DNA from 4 places in the Sporosarcina beigongshangi genome. Region 1 is predicted to be linked to each of the others. Evidence: riboswitches for the same ligand, from Rfam matches in the RefSeq annotation. Region 1 holds a riboswitch; each other region holds the start of a gene.
The links. Region 1 has a riboswitch for cobalamin ahead of R2B77_RS12495 (adenosylcobinamide amidohydrolase). Riboswitches for the same ligand answer to the same signal wherever they lie in the genome.
Positions count from the first base shown of each region.

Region 2: another riboswitch for cobalamin. It lies ahead of R2B77_RS05435 (ribonucleoside-diphosphate reductase subunit alpha); the one in region 1 lies ahead of R2B77_RS12495 (adenosylcobinamide amidohydrolase).
Region 3: another riboswitch for cobalamin. It lies ahead of metE (5-methyltetrahydropteroyltriglutamate--homocysteine S-methyltransferase); the one in region 1 lies ahead of R2B77_RS12495 (adenosylcobinamide amidohydrolase).
Region 4: another riboswitch for cobalamin. It lies ahead of R2B77_RS05375 (ribonucleotide reductase N-terminal alpha domain-containing protein); the one in region 1 lies ahead of R2B77_RS12495 (adenosylcobinamide amidohydrolase).

Region 1 is NZ_JAWLIR010000026.1:52,671-56,888, reverse strand. Features, by position in the region: gene argS (arginine--tRNA ligase) at 1-1,337, shown strand, start outside; cobalamin riboswitch at 1,483-1,635, shown strand; gene R2B77_RS12495 (adenosylcobinamide amidohydrolase) at 1,851-2,621, shown strand; gene cbiB (adenosylcobinamide-phosphate synthase CbiB) at 2,621-3,577, shown strand; gene R2B77_RS12485 (pyridoxal phosphate-dependent aminotransferase) at 3,564-4,218, shown strand, end outside.
Region 2 is NZ_JAWLIR010000006.1:197,526-201,743, forward strand. Features, by position in the region: gene R2B77_RS05425 (MBL fold metallo-hydrolase) at 210-1,067, shown strand; gene R2B77_RS05430 (hypothetical protein) at 1,217-1,405, shown strand; cobalamin riboswitch at 1,816-1,997, shown strand; gene R2B77_RS05435 (ribonucleoside-diphosphate reductase subunit alpha) at 2,165-4,218, shown strand, end outside.
Region 3 is NZ_JAWLIR010000008.1:205,774-209,991, reverse strand. Features, by position in the region: gene R2B77_RS06865 (DEAD/DEAH box helicase) at 1-222, shown strand, start outside; gene metE (5-methyltetrahydropteroyltriglutamate--homocysteine S-methyltransferase) at 343-2,631, opposite strand; cobalamin riboswitch at 2,779-2,926, opposite strand; gene R2B77_RS06855 (ABC transporter substrate-binding protein) at 3,355-4,218, shown strand, end outside.
Region 4 is NZ_JAWLIR010000006.1:185,214-189,431, forward strand. Features, by position in the region: gene R2B77_RS05375 (ribonucleotide reductase N-terminal alpha domain-containing protein) at 1-1,445, opposite strand, end outside; cobalamin riboswitch at 1,659-1,840, opposite strand; gene R2B77_RS05380 (glycine betaine ABC transporter substrate-binding protein) at 2,011-2,928, opposite strand; gene R2B77_RS05385 (ABC transporter permease) at 2,901-3,554, opposite strand; gene R2B77_RS05390 (betaine/proline/choline family ABC transporter ATP-binding protein) at 3,551-4,218, opposite strand, start outside.

The sequences.
Region 1 (4,218 bases):
GTGAAAATTATGGTCGCTCAACCTCTGGTGCCAATGAAAAAATTCAAATCGAATTTGTTTCAGCTAACCCAACTGGCGACTTGCATCTAGGTCATGCAAGAGGTGCGTCACTCGGCGATTCCTTGAGTAATGTCCTTGATTTTGCTGGCTACGATGTCGCGCGCGAATATTATATTAACGACGCTGGTAATCAAATCAATAACCTTGCCTACTCCATTGAAGCGCGTTATTTCCAAGCACTCGGTTTAGACAAAGACATGCCGGAAGATGGCTACCATGGGAAAGACGTTGTAGGCATCGGGGAAGAACTAGCAGCACAATTTGGCGATAAATACGTCAACGTTTCTGAACAAGAGCGCTATGACTATTTCCGTAAGTACGGACTTGATTTTGAATTGGCGAAATTGAAGAAGGACCTCGCAGATTTCCGCGTATCATTTGATGTATGGTTCTCGGAAACCTCATTATATGAAGACGGTAAAATCGATGTCGCACTCGATAAATTGCGTGCAAACGGGCATATTTTTGAAGAAGATGGCGCAACATGGTTCCGTTCAACAACATTTGGAGATGACAAAGACCGTGTGCTCATTAAAAACGACGGCACGTACACGTATTTATTGCCTGACATTGCTTATCATGAAGATAAATTATTCCGTGGCTTTGACAAGCTTATTAACATTTGGGGCGCCGATCACCACGGCTATATTCCGCGGATGAAAGCAGCGATTGAAGCACTTGGCTATGACCGCGATACATTGGAAGTAAGTGTGGCACAAATGGTTCAGCTGTATAAAGACGGCGAGAAATTCAAAATGAGTAAACGGACAGGGAAAGCAGTTACCTTACGTGAGCTCGTAGAAGACGTCGGTTTGGATGCAGTCCGTTACTTCTTCGCTATGCGTTCAGGTGATTCACAAATGGACTTTGACCTTGACTTGGCCATTTCTCAATCCAATGAAAATCCGGTATATTACGCGCAATATGCACACGCACGGATTTCTTCGATTTTGCGACAAGCCGAAGAAACAGGCCTAGCTACATCAGTGGCTAACGTTTCTTTATTGCAAGCTGAAAAAGAATTGGAATTGTTGAAGAAAATTGGAGACTTCCCGAAAGTGGTCAGTGATGCTGCAAGATTGCGCATACCGCATCGTGTCGCGACGTATATTCAAGAACTAGCGGCAGCATTCCATAGCTTCTACAACGCCGAAAAAGTGTTGGACCCTGCAAATCAAGACTTGTCAGAAGCAAGGCTTGCACTCATTACAGCAGCACGCACAACAATTGCCAACGCATTAAAACTAATTGGTGTTTCAGCACCGGAAAAAATGTAACTGGATTGGCCGCTACACTGAGGATATATTTCCTTGGTGTGGCGTTTTTTTGGGGGGGAAAGTAATAATTCGCCTTCGAGCACCAATAACTTTTGTCTCCTCTCGACACCTTCAAAACTTGTAGTATACTAAAAGATATAGAAATTACATAGCCAAACATAAAGGTGCCTCGCCATTAAGAACGAGGTTAAAAGGGAAGTCGGTTGAAGTCCGACACGGTCCCGCCACTGTAAGTGCCAGCTTGTCGTCAAACGATATGCACACAAGTCAGGAGACCTGCCTTTATGAAAAAACCGGTTGCTTACGAGGATAGGCTTGGTGGAAATCGGTGCATTAATGCGTCCGCATTTTTACTAAACATTCCTCCGTACTCATACGGAGGATTTTTATTTGGAACAAAAAAAGGATAGATGAATGCTTTAATTTTTGCGGGAAACGTAGAAATTGAACCTTTTCTGTTCGATACGCCATTCAAAATCTAGACGCAATAACGAAGAAAAGGGGCAATGTGACATGCTACAAGGGGATAATTTAATAGGTGGCAACGGCAAGAAGTCTGAAGTAAAGTCTGTCACATTTGCTGATATGAAAGAAAAAACGACTCCATTTACGGTGACCGTCGATGATTTTACAGTGTCATCGGACTACGTCTCTTTACGGACGGCTGGTCCATTGAAAACAATGTCCTCTGCAGTGCATAATGCGGGAACTGGCTGGTATCGTGCATTTGTCAATCGTCATGTCGACGCCAATTACGCTTACGATGATGCTAAAGCCGAAATGGCTAGTTATTTAGAGCGGCAGGGTTTTCATGGCATGGAGACGGTTGGCATGATGACAGCGGTGATGACAGAACATGTGGAAGTGGAATCGTACCAAGGTGATTTTGGTACGGTTTTAATCGCGGTGACGGCTGGAATTGGCAATGCGGTTGACGTGTCGAAAGCACTTACCCGCGACCGGGAGCAACGCATCGGCACGATTAATACATGGATTATCATCAATGGCACATTATCCGACGAGGCATTTATTCAAGCAATGATTACTGCGACAGAAGCTAAAGCTAAGGCGATGCAAACGGAAGCCATTCAAGACCCACTGACAGGTACTATTGCGACGGGCACGTCAACGGACAGCTTGCTTGTAGCGGCAACGCAGCAAGGCGAATATTTATCCTATGCAGGGCCCATTACGCCACTAGGCAAATTGATTGGTCATGGGGTCTATGATTGTACTGCTCGAGCAATTCGTGCCTATAAACAAGCAAAGGGGTGGACAACGTGATACCTGCACATTTTATTGCGATTGCGATTGGTTTTTTACTGGACCGAATAATCGGTGATCCACAGACCTGGCCACATCCTGTTCGCTGGATAGGAGCGTTTATTTCTAAGCTGACATCCCTTTTGAATAAAGGACGTTTTCGCACTGGGAAAGGGGCACTAACGCTCTTTAGTATAGTCGGAATCGTTTTTATAATGGTCTTCATCATTGTCGCATTCGCTTATCAAATCAATTTATTTGTCGGTATTATTGTGGAAGCCATTCTGATTGCAATTGGACTGGCACAAAAAAGTTTACGTGATGCAGGATTAAGCGTTTACGAGCCGCTTGTTGCGAATGATTTACCGGAAGCGCGTAAAAAATTAGCGTGGATTGTCGGACGTGATACTGACAAGCTACAGGAAAATGACATTGCGCGTGGGGTTATTGAAACAGTATCCGAAAATACGGCAGATGGCATTACGTCACCGTTATTTTGGGCGTTTTTACTCGGTGCCCCAGGCTTATGGTTGTATAAAACGGTCAATACACTTGATTCGATGATTGGTTATAAGGATGAGCGCTATGAAAAGTTCGGCAAATTTTCTGCACGCGCAGATGATGTCTTGAATTTCATTCCGGCGCGGATTACGGGCTTTCTCATTATTTTTTATTCTCCAAATGAAGGCAAGCTAGGCTTGATGAAGCGCTTTGCAGGTTGGAACCGGGATGCTAGGCAACATCCAAGCCCGAACAGTGGTTTTTTAGAAGCGGCGACGGCTTGGCAATTAGGCGTGACGCTAGGTGGAAAAAGTACATATCGTGGCAAGGTATCTGAGCGGCCGGAAATTGGACCAGGCACAGTCCCACTTGCAGCAGCACATATTAAATTGACGATTAGGCAAATGCATATTGTTGCCTTTACTTTTTGGCTAGTCCTCACTGTGATTGGAGTGTTTTTCTATGCAATTGCCTGAACACGGTGCTAACCCACATCATGTCTATGAGCGACTAGGCATTGACTTGCCAGCGCGTGTATTGGATTTTAGTGAGAATGTGAATCCGGCGGGTCCACCGCAAGCAGTTCGTGTGATGTGGCCGAATTTATTGGCAGAGATCGGGGCGTACCCTGATCCAGCCGGAGAGCCATTTATATCGGCAGTCGCTGATTTTCACAACGTTTCCAAGTCGCAGCTATTTGTCGGCAACGGGGCGGCGGAGCTGCTGGCGCTTATCGCAGAACGTTATCGAGGCAAACGGGCGATTGTTGTCCATCCGACATTTTCGGAATATGAAGCGACATTGCATGCGAAAAATGTTGATGTCATCCGCGTCGTAGCCTCAGAAACAGACGGATTCAAGCTGCCTTTGAATGAGATCAAACAAGCGATGGTATCGGCTGCAGTTCTTTATGTATGTACACCAAACAATCCGACGGGCATGATGCCTGAACGCCGGGAGTTAACAGACTTAATTCGTTATGGTGCCGATGTGGGTTGTGACATTGTGTTGGATGAAGCCTTCATTGATTTTGTCGATGAAAAGCTGTCATTGATCTCGGCAATTAAAGAAAATCCACATGTCATCATTGTCCGTTCCATGACAAAAATGTACGCCA
Region 2 (4,218 bases), on a different contig from region 1:
AGTTATCTATACGGTAACTATGTGAAAAGATACAAATTCAATTGTATGAGTTATTGTTTTTGTGATATAAAATTGCGCCACTTTGGATTAAGAAGTAAATAAGCTATTGACCTCATTTTTTTCGTGGTAATTCAATCTTTAGCAAGTGGTATAAAAAGTAGGTCTCGTAATAAGCTAATGAGGATCTAGGTCATGAAGGAGGAAGAATTTTGGATAACAATTTATCTTACGGAGAGGATTATAAATTCATCCCTGCAACATCAGTAGAAAGTGGAAACGGGACGGAGGTTCTTCCGGATTTATACAGCTATACCGTACAAATCGTGAACATTGTATTAGTCGGGCATCCAGGTGAAAGGGAATTTGTTTTAATTGATACGGGTATGCCTTATTCAGCTGATAAAATCATCTCTATTACTGAAAAACGTTTTGGCGCTAATAGTCGTCCAGCTGCCATTATTTTAACTCATGGGCATTTTGATCATGTAGGTTCAATTATTGAATTAGTGAAACACTGGGACGTACCCGTATATGCCCATGAACTAGAACTTCCTTTTCTGACTGGCGAGAAGAGTTATCCCAAACCCGATTCCAGCGTGGAAGGGGGGATGATTTCCAAAATGTCGCCCATTTTTCCGATTGAGGCGATTCAACTAGGAAATCATGTACATCCTCTTTCTAAAGATGGAACTGTCCCCTATCTACCAGAATTTCGATGGATTCATACACCCGGACATTCTCCCGGACATGTCTCACTGTTCAGGGAAAAGGATAAGGCCCTTATTGTGGGTGACGCTTTTGTAACGGTTAAGCAAGAATACCTTTATAAGGTATTAACTCAAGAACAGGAAATTAGTGGACCTCCGCGTTATTTAACGACCGATTGGGAAGCTTCTCGGGAATCCGTGGAGAAATTAGAAGCATTGAAACCTGCTGTTGCAATAACGGGGCATGGGTTACCGATGGCTGGTGACCTGTTAAGAGACAGTTTGCAAAGGCTTGTGCAAGAGTTTGACCGCATCGCTGTCCCTGATTACGGAAAATACGTTGATAAAAGTGCTGAATGACTGGCTGGATCGTGACGTTCCCTTAGGCATTCAATGATGGTGTAAGTTGGTAATGAAGAAATGAGGATATATTTCTAGGTGTAGGAAATCCTATTGCTTGTAGGTGGATTGATAAGATTCGCTTAACTATGAAAAGGGAGTGCTTTTACATGAGGGAAGACAGAAATCCGGACCGACAAAATCGATTGGATCAACAGGACCGTCGAGATAGGGAAACCCGAGATCGAGATCGGGAAATCGATAGCGTCGAATTCGGAAACGACTTTTTTAATGACCTTCCAGATCGTACTGAGACTCGGGATAGGAACCCCGAAAAAAACAACGAACGTAAAAAATAATTAAACAAAACCTGTGCCGCAAAATGTAGTAGCTTGCGGTACAGGTTTTCTAAGGATTAATAGAACCGGGAAACTTGTCGCATTCTATCGTGAGGCGGATAGAAGTATATCTCCATGATGCAACACCAGAAGCTGCACTGAAGCAACGCTGGTGTTTTATAGTGTAGAAAAATGAAATAAAAAATCTAGCTAATCTAAACAATATGAAGATAATTTTTTAGATTTTTGCAATTTTGTTTATAACTTTAAAGATGTCTAGAACAATGCCGATGAAGACGGTTGTGAGAATGTGGAAAAGTTAACTGTGGATATGTGGATAAGCACCTGTTTAGTGAGTGAGGGAACTTTCTGCCTATTTACGTGTGAACCACAACATGTTAGGGTATAGAAAGAAAACGAGGCACTATATATAGTATGGAGCGATGAAAAGGTACCGACATCGGTTTGAAAGGGAATCCGTAATTATGGAGCTGTCCCCGCAACTGTAAACGCTGACGACCGCCGTATAAGCCACTGTGGAGAATTCTATGGGAAGGTAAGGTAGGAAGAACGAAGCGTGAGCCAGTAGACCTGCCCTTCATCGCCAAGCGACACTTTCTTCGGGGGTTAAGAGGTGGAAACGAATAGGTTACGTCTGTTTTTTTGACAATGCTATTCTGTTTTCAACAACAAACCCATGAGCGACAGCTCTACCGATTTGGTGGAGCTGTCGATTTTTGAATAAAAATAACAATACATACATAAAAGGAGCTGGTCATGATGACAATTAAAATGGCAAAAACCAACACTGATCGACTATTGGATGAATTACAAAGTGAATTTGGAGTAGCGCAAATCGAAGCACTTATTGTTGCGGGTGAACGCTGGCAACAGAAATATCCTGAGGGATCTGAGTCCGAATGGGCGAAGGCAATGACGTTAGAATCATTGAGTAATTTGGATGAGGCAGCGACCTATTGGACATTTGTTGCAGCGCGTATCCACCTTCATGATGTGTACGCTCGTCAGGAGCAGCTGCGTGGTGCGAAAGTCTATACAGACTTCGCTAGTAATGTTGTCAGTCTTGTTAAGCAAGGACTTTACACGCCTGTACTAACAGAAAAATATTCTCAAAAAGATCTTGAACATCTGGGTCATTTGATTGAACCAGAGCGGGACAAGCTATTCACATATATCGGATTAAAAACACTAATGGACCGCTATGTTGCGGTTGATTACAATAACCAATCAGTTGAACTTCCACAGGAGCGTTGGCTAATCATTGCAATGACGCTGATGCAGGATGAGACTGAAAATCGTCTGGATAAAGTGGCGGAATCATACTGGGCAATGAGTAACTTATACATGACAGTGGCAACACCAACATTGTCGAACGCTGGGAAACCGCATGGTCAGCTATCGAGCTGCTTTATCGACACAGTCGACGATTCTTTGCAAGGTATTTACGACAGTAATACCGATGTTGCGAACTTGTCGAAATATGGTGGCGGTATTGGCGTTTACATGGGGAAAGTACGAAGCCGCGGTGCCTCTATTCGAGGATTCAAGGGGGCGTCGAGTGGTGTCCTCCCGTGGATCAAGCAGCTAAATAATACGGCAGTAAGTGTTGATCAGCTTGGTCAACGTCAAGGTGCTATTGCTGTTTATCTTGATGTTTGGCATAAAGATATTTTCACATTCCTTGATTTGAAATTAAATAATGGAGACGACCGTCTGCGTGCGCACGATATTTTTACAGGTGTTTGCCTGCCGGATGTTTATATGGAACAAGTCGAAGCACGTGGTGATTGGAATTTATTTGATCCGCATGAAGTGCGTACAATTATGGGCTACTCTCTTGAGGACTTTTATGATGAAACAAAAGGGACAGGTTCTTTCCGAGAGAAGTACGAGGAATGTGTCAACCATCCAACGCTAAGCAGAGAAACCGTTCCTGCTATCGATCTGATGAAACGCATTATGCGTAGCCAGCTCGAAACAGGCGTGCCGTTCATGTTCTACCGCGATGAAGTCAATCGTGCCAATGCAAACAAGCATGAAGGAATGATTTATTCTTCAAACTTGTGTTCAGAAATCATGCAAAACATGAGCGCAACGAAATTTGAATCGGTCACATTAGAAGATGATGTCGTCGTGACACGTTCTAAGCCTGGTGATTTCGTCGTGTGTAACTTATCATCTATCAACCTAGGAAAAGCTGTTCCGGCAAGCGTTTTGGAAAGACTTATCGCAATCCAAGTGCGGATGCTCGATAATGTGATTGACTTGAATAAAATTCCTGTCGTTCAAGCACAGCGGACAAATTCTCGTTATCGTGGAATCGGTCTCGGAACATTCGGCTGGCATCATTTGCTGGCACTACAAAACATTCAATGGGAATCTGACGAAGCGGTGGATTACGCCGATAAACTATATGAAAAAATCGCTTTTCTAACAATCAAAGCTTCTGCGGAACTGGCAAAGGAAAAAGGGGCTTATCCTTTATTTGAAGGCTCTGATTGGCAATCCGGATTTTATTTCGAAAACAAGGGCTATGATTCGAAGGAATGGCGTGAACTGCGTATCGATGTGGCAACGAATGGTGTGCGTAACGGCTATTTAATGGCAGTTGCACCGAATAGCTCGACGTCTGTTATTGCAGGGTCAACGGCGTCCATCGATCCAATCTTTAAGCCGTTCTATCATGAAGAAAAGAAAGACTATAAATTGCCTGTCGTCGCGCCTGATCTTAATCACAATACCTATGACGTCTATCGCCGCTCAGCCTATATTGTCGATCAACGTTGGTCGATTAAACAAAATGCAGCAAGACA
Region 3 (4,218 bases), on a different contig from region 1:
TATTTTAATGGTGGTAAAAAGAAGAAACTGCGGGCATTTGATTTCGTTGGTACTATTACGAATATTCCTGGTGTGACGGGCGAGGATATTGGTATCATTAAAATCCAGGATACGGAGTCGTATGTGGATATTCTAAATGGTAAGGGTAAGCTCGTTTTAGATGCGATGCGCACGACGACGGTGAAAGGGAAGTTATTGAAGGTGCATAAGGCGAATAAATGATTGCAAAGAGGAAAACCAGTCTCCCTCCATTTCAGGTTTGAAATGGGGGAAGGCTGGTTTTTCAATGTGAGTTTATGAAAGGATGAGCGCGTTCGTCTGAATTACTCGCGAGTTCATCAATTACTTCTGCAAAATAGCGTAGCGTTCGCGCATTTTATTCGTAGCAACGACCATATTTTTCAATGCGGCAATTGTTTCCTCATGCTTTCTTGTTTTCAAACCGCAATCGGGGTTAATCCAAAATTGGTTTGGTTCAAGTACACCTAGTCCTTGTTCGATAACGTCGACCATTTCTTGGACTTCAGGTACCCGTGGGCTATGGATATCATAGACGCCTAGGCCAATGCCTTTGTCGTAGGAGAAGTCATTGAAGGCAGAAACAAGATCACCGTGGCTTCGTGATGTTTCAATGGAGATAACATCTGCATCAAGTCCGCTAATGGAGTCGATGAAGTCGTTGAATTCACAGTAGCACATATGCGTATGAATTTGCGTTGTATCCTGTACGGATGCAGTTGCCAGTCTGAAGGCATTGATAGCCCATTCTAGGTAATTGCTCCACTCCGATTTTTTAAGTGGTAAGCCTTCGCGAAGAGCAGGTTCGTCTACTTGAATGATGTGGATACCGGCAGCTTCCAATGCTTCAACTTCTTTACGAAGTGCAAGTGCAATCTGATACGTAACTTCTTTACGTGAAATATCATCGCGCACAAATGACCAGTTCAAAATAGTGACAGGCCCTGTCAGCATTCCTTTCATCGGCTTGTCAGTTAAAGATTGAGCATAGACGGATTCTTCCACAGTCATTGGGTCGATGAATGTCACATCTCCGTAAATCACCGGTGGTTTGACACAGCGCGAGCCGTAGGAAACAACCCAAGCCTTTTCAGTGAAGACAAAGCCGCCTAATTTTTCCCCGAAATACTCAACCATATCTGTCCGTTCGAATTCACCGTGAACGAAGACATCCAGTCCGATTTCTTCTTGAATCGCAACCCACTGTTTGATTTCCTCTTGGACGAAGTCACGGTATTGTGTATCTGTTGACTCGCCTTTACGCCATTTTGTTCGTGCACGGCGAACTTCCGGTGTTTGTGGGAAGCTCCCGATTGTTGTTGTTGGTAATAGCGGCAAATTGAATGTTTCTTGCTGCTTATCACGACGTTCTTTAAATGGCGATTTTCGCTTGCTGTCTTGTTCGCTGATGTTTTGCACAGCTTGCTGTAAGTCAGAGTGATTTCTTGCAGGTAAGTCCGCCAGATTTTGACGTGCTGTTATACTTTCAGTCACTGCATCAGCAATAGCTTGTTTCCCTTCACGCACACCTTTTACTAGTGTTGTCACTTCTACAAGTTTTTCATCTGCAAAAGCAAGAGCAGCTTTAATCGTTGCGTCTAGCTTTACCTCAGACTGAATCGTAACAGGAACATGGAGTAGACTACTCGAGGGCTGTACACAAATGCGATCTGCTGGCACGAGCTGTGTTATTGTATCGAGTAATGCAGCTTTTTCTTGCAAATCCGCACGCCATATATTGCGTCCATCGATTAAACCGGCAGCGAGTATTTTGTCCGTTGGGAATCCGTGCGCTTGTAATTGTTCAAGGTTTTTCTCAGTACCTTGTGCAAAATCAAGACCAATTCCGGCAACAGGTAAAGCAACAACTTCTTTATAGTGCTCAACGGCATCAAAATACGTTTGTAATAAAATATTGGCATTTGGAGCGGCTACACTTAGCTGTTTGTAAATCTCGATGACAGTTTGAATGTCTTCTTTTGTTAATGATGTAGATAGAATTGGTTCTTCAAGCTGGATCCACTGAGCTCCGGCATCTGCCAATTCATTAAGAATCTGACTATATAAAGGAATCAATTGCAAAATGAACGCTGGAATATCCTTTTTCGCATAGCCTTTTGATAGTTTCAAAAATGTATATGGGCCAATTAAAACAGGCTTGCCATCAATCGACAACTTCTCTTTTGCTTCGAGATAGGCAGTAAGGGGTTTATTTTCTGTGAGTACTAGTTTTTTCTGACTATATTCTGGCACAATATAGTGGTAGTTCGCGTTGAACCATTTCGTCATTTCTGATGCAACGGCTTGGTCATTACCCCGTGCAATCGAGAAATAGGTTGCGAGCGATACATCGCCGCCAGACCAATTGAAGCGTTCAGGGATCATGCCGAACATGACAGCTGTATCGAGCATCCTATCGTACAAAGTAAAATCACCGACAGGAATAAGATCAATGCCCGCATCTTTTTGTTTTTGAAGGCGTTCTAACCGAAGTTTTTCAATTTCCTCTAGGAATAGGCTTTCCTCTAACTTCCCAGCCCAAAAGGCCTCAAGCGCTTTTTTCCATTCCCTGTTACCCCCGATATATGGGTATCCGATCGTACTGCTGACAATTGACAAATCGTTTCCTCTCCTCTTTTTATGAAGTAAAGAAGTGTTATTAAGGAATAAAAAAACACTTCTAACGAAAGTTAGAAATGTTTACGCGCAGAAATAAAATAGATGCGTTGTCATCCTAACACTCCCTATCGACCGTAGGGTAGAGCGTTGCAAAAAGAGGCAGTTATCTGGCTTCAGCAAAATTGCTGTTACAGTGGCGGGACCGCGCCGGATTATCGTTTCACCGGCTTCACTTTTAAGATCTGGCAAATGTACAAATTACCAGACCACCTATTTCTATTGCTTTACTATATGATTGTCGATGTGTTCAAAGCTATCATGTATCTATTGTTCTGTCAAACAGAATATAAAGAATCATCAGATGGTTCAAATGTATTAACATATTGACAGGTCAAGTAGCAGATTAGGAGCATCATTCTACAGTGAATTTATATTTGTGGTCTCTTCTGTTGGATAAATATATTAATTAATTTATTAAAAAATATCATGCCTTTCCATATTGATTTTAACTGTTTTATTAATAAAAAATTGTGGAAGTGAGTTTGCAATGACTTGGAAACTCCTGTATTATTAAAAACTATAAATTAGATAGGTAGATTTTTTGTGGTTTATCTATTCTATTTGAAGGAATAGGAACCAAAATAAATTGAACAATTAGGAGGGAAGTGTATTTACACCGTCTAATTTAAAAAAGATGAAAAGGGGTAACAATTTCTTATGAAAAAAATTACTATCTTTCTCTCGTTTTGTATGCTTTTAATTCTTTCTGCGTGTAGTGGAGAGGCAAGTAAAGACAGCATTAAAGTTATTAAGTTTGCTGATGCTGGTTGGGATAGCATTCGTGTCCACAATAGTATTGCGCAACTCATTATTGAGGAAGGCTATGGTTATGATACGGAAGTAACAAGTGGTACGACGGCTGCAACGGTTCAGTCATTGGAAAAAGGAGATATTAACGTCTATATGGAATTATGGACAGATAATATTAAAGAAGTTTATGAAGCTGCAATTGAAAAAGGAAACATTGTTAATGTCTCTACTAACTTCGCTGACAATTCACAGGGGTTATACGTACCAACATATGTAATTGAAGGAGATGCAGAAAGAGGGATTGAGGCAATCGCGCCAGATTTGGAAACGGTTGAAGATTTAGCGAAGTATCCCGGGATTTTCGAAGATCCGGAAGATAAGACTAAAGGTCGTATTATTGGTGCTCCTTCTAGCTGGGCGGTTAGTGAACATTTAGAAACCAAGCTACAAGCATATGGCTTGGACGAGCAATATAATTACCTAGCACCAGGATCAGATTCTGCAATTGTGGCATCACTAGCAGGCGCATACAAAAATGGTGAGCCCTGGGTAGGGTATTATTGGTCGCCAACCTGGGTGACTGCAAGTTATGACTTAACATTACTTGCTGATAATGCGTACGATGAAACGATTTGGGAAGAAACAAAGGGAACTGAATTCCCGCCAAATGATGTTGTCGTTGCGGTCCATAAAGATTTACCAACTCAGGCAAAGGATGTTGTTGACTTCCTAAGTAACTACCAAACAAGCAATGAATTGACTGAGAATGCT
Region 4 (4,218 bases), on a different contig from region 1:
ACATCTGTCCGAAGTGATTGCCACGTTTTTGAATGGTATCCCCTCTTTTCAAAATACGCTCCGTTATGCCAGTCTGATTCTTTGAATAGTGGATAAGCTCCTTTTTCTTTAGCAAGCGTCATCGAAGCAGCTATCGTTAAATAGGCGATGTTCTCATATAATTTATCGGCGAATGCTACTGCCTCTGTTGATTCCCAACGGATTTTAGATAAAGCAAGTAAGTGGTGCCAGCCCGTTGTGCCGAGTTGTAGACCACGAAAATGAATATCTTCTGGTGTTGAATGAATGTTTAGGTCAATGGCATTGTCGAGCATACGCACTTGAATTGTGATGAGACGCTCCAATACACCAGCAGGCACCGCGCGGCCAAGGTTGATGGACGAATGGGTAAGCTGAGTTGGTTGTGTAGCGACAATCCTGACTTCAGATTTATCTACATGTTTATTTACTTTTTTCCGCTGGACTTCATCCTTATAATACATATGTGGAAAGCCTGTTGTCAGTTGGTTATGCATGATTTGCTTCATAAGGTCAATAGCGAAAATGGTCTTTTTGCTAAGTTTGGGATGTTTCACACACGCCATGTATTTTTCACGGAATGAGCCTCCCCCCTTCTGTTCATCATAAAAATCCTCAAGGGAATACCCCATAACCGCCCGCACCTCATATGGGTCGAACAAATACCAATTGCCACGGGATTCAACTTGTTCCATAAATAAGTCGGGGATATAGATAACTCTGTCACCTGTCGTACCATCAAGAAACTTGAAAATATCAATGTGGTGGACATCTAGGTAACTAGTAAATGTTGTTTGCTTGTTGTCACCCTGTTTTTGAAGTTTTCCAGCGTTCAGCAAGCTCGGTAATTCGGCAGTCATATATAGATGACTCATTGCCCAATAGGCCTCTGCTATTTTTTCAAGCCGTTGCTCTGTCTCATTTTGCATCAGAATCATTGCGATGATGAGCCATCGTTCTTGAGGAAGTTCAACAGGTTCATTGTCCGTATCCTTAGTAATATAGTTACTCATCATCATTTGCAAGGCACTGTAACTGAATAGTTTGTCGCGTTCCGGGGCGATCAAATTCCCAATAAACCGAAGCTCTTCTTGTGAATAACGTTCAACTAAAATCGGGTCATACGAACCAAGTGCTACCAGCCGAGTAATATGTGTCGCAAAATCCGTGTAAATGTTCGAGTCACGCTGTCTAGTATAGAGGTCATGAAGATGAATTCGTGTTGCGATAAAGGTCCAGTGTGGTTCGTGCTCACTCAATTGGCTAAGAGCGTGCGAAATCATTGATTTCGACCAATCTGCGTGGCTGCCGTTAGGGAATTTTTTGATCCATAATGTACTTTCTTCCAATAAAGAGGCTACTGCCTTCGTCCCAAAATCCATGGATAATTCAGTTAATAAATCTTGCTGTTTTGTTTGGCTAGACATTTTTTGTCTCCTTCCATGATTGTTGTTCAGAATCAAGCTGAATTCGCTCTTCAAAACAAAAAAGCAATAGTTCTACCTTTTCGGTAGAGCTATTGCTCATGGATCATTCGTTGGAAACAGAAGAGGGCCGTCCACATCATTTAAGATAGTCGCAGAACGACAGATTGATGGCGGGAACCTGCTCGCTTCCACCTCTCAACCCCCGAAGAAAGTGTCGCTTGACGATGGAGGGCAGGTCTTCTGGCTTGCGCTTCATTCTTCCGGCCAGCCTTCCCATGGATATTTCCACAGTGGCTTCTTTGGCGGTCGTCAGCGCTAACAGTTGCGGGGACAGCTCCGGATTTTCCGGATTCCCTTTTAAACCGATATCGGTACCCATTCATCGTTCAATAACTATATAGTGTGTACAATTTGCTAACTTAACACTACCATGTAGCCGGCAAAACGTAAAGGAGGAAGGGGCAATTTTGCAAGGCGGTCATAAGGTGGCTCATGCCGGTCATAACGCCCGTACCGCTGTGAAAAAACCGCACCCCTTCAACAAGAGGTGCGGCTCCGCATTTCGTCATTCTTCAATTAACCCTGACTCGATCAAAAATTCCTGTGCCACTTTTTCAACCATCATGCCTTCATTATCAACTTTAGCGTTCATTTTCTGCATCGCTTCTTCGTCGATCATGCCTGCTAGCTGCTTGAGTACCTCTTCAATTTCAGGGTACTCTTTAAGTGTTTCTTTTCGTACAAGCGGCAGTGCATGGTAGGGCGGGAAGTAGGATTTATCGTCCTCCAATACGCGCAAGTCGTAATCCTGTAACTGACCGTCTGTTGTGTAGGAGTTGATGACGTCGACTTCTTTGGCGCCGATGGAACGGTACATAATACCATGGTCCATTCCTTTGACGTCTTTAAATTTCAAGCCATATTCATTCTGAAAGCCGGGCAAGCCGTCTGGTCGGTCAATAAATTCAAAGACAGCACCGAGTATGAAGTCTTCGGAAACTTTGGCGAAGTCGCTGAACGTCTTGACGCCAAGTTCTTCGGCTTTTGATTCATCTAACGCTAATGTGTACGTATTATTGAAGCCAAATGTGTCGAAGGCGATAATGCCATCTTCATTGACAAGTCGTTTCGTAGTCGCGAGTGTCTCCTCGGCCGTGCCAGGATCTTCATGGTAATAGTTGACGACAATTGTCCCGGTATAATCGGGTATGACATCGATGAGACCATTCAACATAGCATTCCAGACGACGTTCGAGCCGCCGAGATTTTCTTTGTAAACGACTTCAATATCTGTTTTATGTTCAATTAATTGCCCCATAACATGGGACAAAATAATGCTTTCTGTATTGTTTCGAGAGCCTAGTGTTAGTGAATCTTTTTCGATGAAAATACAGCCTGACAGCATGCTGGCTACAAGTAGTGTCAGCATCAATACGATGAATTTATTTTTCATACTTACTTCAATCCTTCCGGCGTTGTCCATTTTTCAATTGCACCGAAGAGGGTTTCAAGTACAATCGCAAGAAGTGCAGCTGGAATTGCGCCAAGTAAAATCAAACCATCAATGCCACGTGTAATACCTAGGAAAATGAAATCTCCAAGTCCACCTGCGCCAATAAATGCTGCCAGTGTTGCTGTCCCGACGTTAATGACCGCGGCAGTTCGAATACCAGCCATAATGACAGGAAGGGCTAATGGCAGTTCCACTTTAAATAGAATTTGCATACTTGTCATGCCCATTCCTTTCGCCGCTTCAGTCGTCGCTTTGTCGACGTCTTTAATACCGGCGTACGTGTTGCGAATTATTGGCAACAAGGAGTACAGAAATAGTGCCGCGATTGCCGTTTTCACACCAATCCCAAAAATCGGGATCATGAAACCGAGCAAGGCAAGACTTGGAATCGTCTGCATGACACCAGCACCGCCAAGTACGACTGTTGTGAGTTTTGGAACACGAGTAATCAAAATACCGAGCGTAATCCCAAGAGCGATGGCAATGAGCATCGAGAAAAATACAAGTTGAATATGGACGGAAGTTGCTTCAAGCACTTCTTTCCATCTCATTTGTGATTGTTGAGCGAGTTGTTCCCAAATTGTTAAGTTATTCATTGGCTTTCCTCCGTTTCTGTCCACTGGCTGGACATAGCGGATAGCAGTGAACCTCGTGTCACGACACCTAATATTTTTTGATGTTTATCAACGATTGGAATAATACCTAAAGGTGCGTTATCCATCATAATAATAGCGTCTTTAGCGGTAGCTTCCTCGTGTAAGAACGGCTCCCGTGACCCCATAATTTCATCAATCGCTTGAATAGTATCTAGTTTTTTAATCAAATCATACGCGGAAACAATTCCGAGTAATTTATTGTCATCATCGACCACAATAAGGCTTGTAATTTTGCGCTGCCGGATAAGAGAAAGTGCTTTTTCCGGAGAGCGTTGAGGAAGAGAGGTAACGACCGATTCCGACATAATTTCGGTAACTGGCATGAGTTCAGGATTTTGGGTAATTCGATGTTTCCCAATGAACTCCTCTACAAAGCCGTGGGCTGGTTCATGTAGTAATTTCTCTGGAGTGTCCAACTGTAGAAGCTTACCGTCTTTCATAATAGCAATACGATCGCCCATTTTTAACGCTTCGTCCATATCATGTGTCACGAAAACAAATGTCTTATTCAACTTTTTGTGCAATGCACTTACTTCTGCTTGCAGTTGATCGCGTGTTAGTGGATCTAATGCGCTGAATGGTTCGTCCATTAAGATGATGTCGG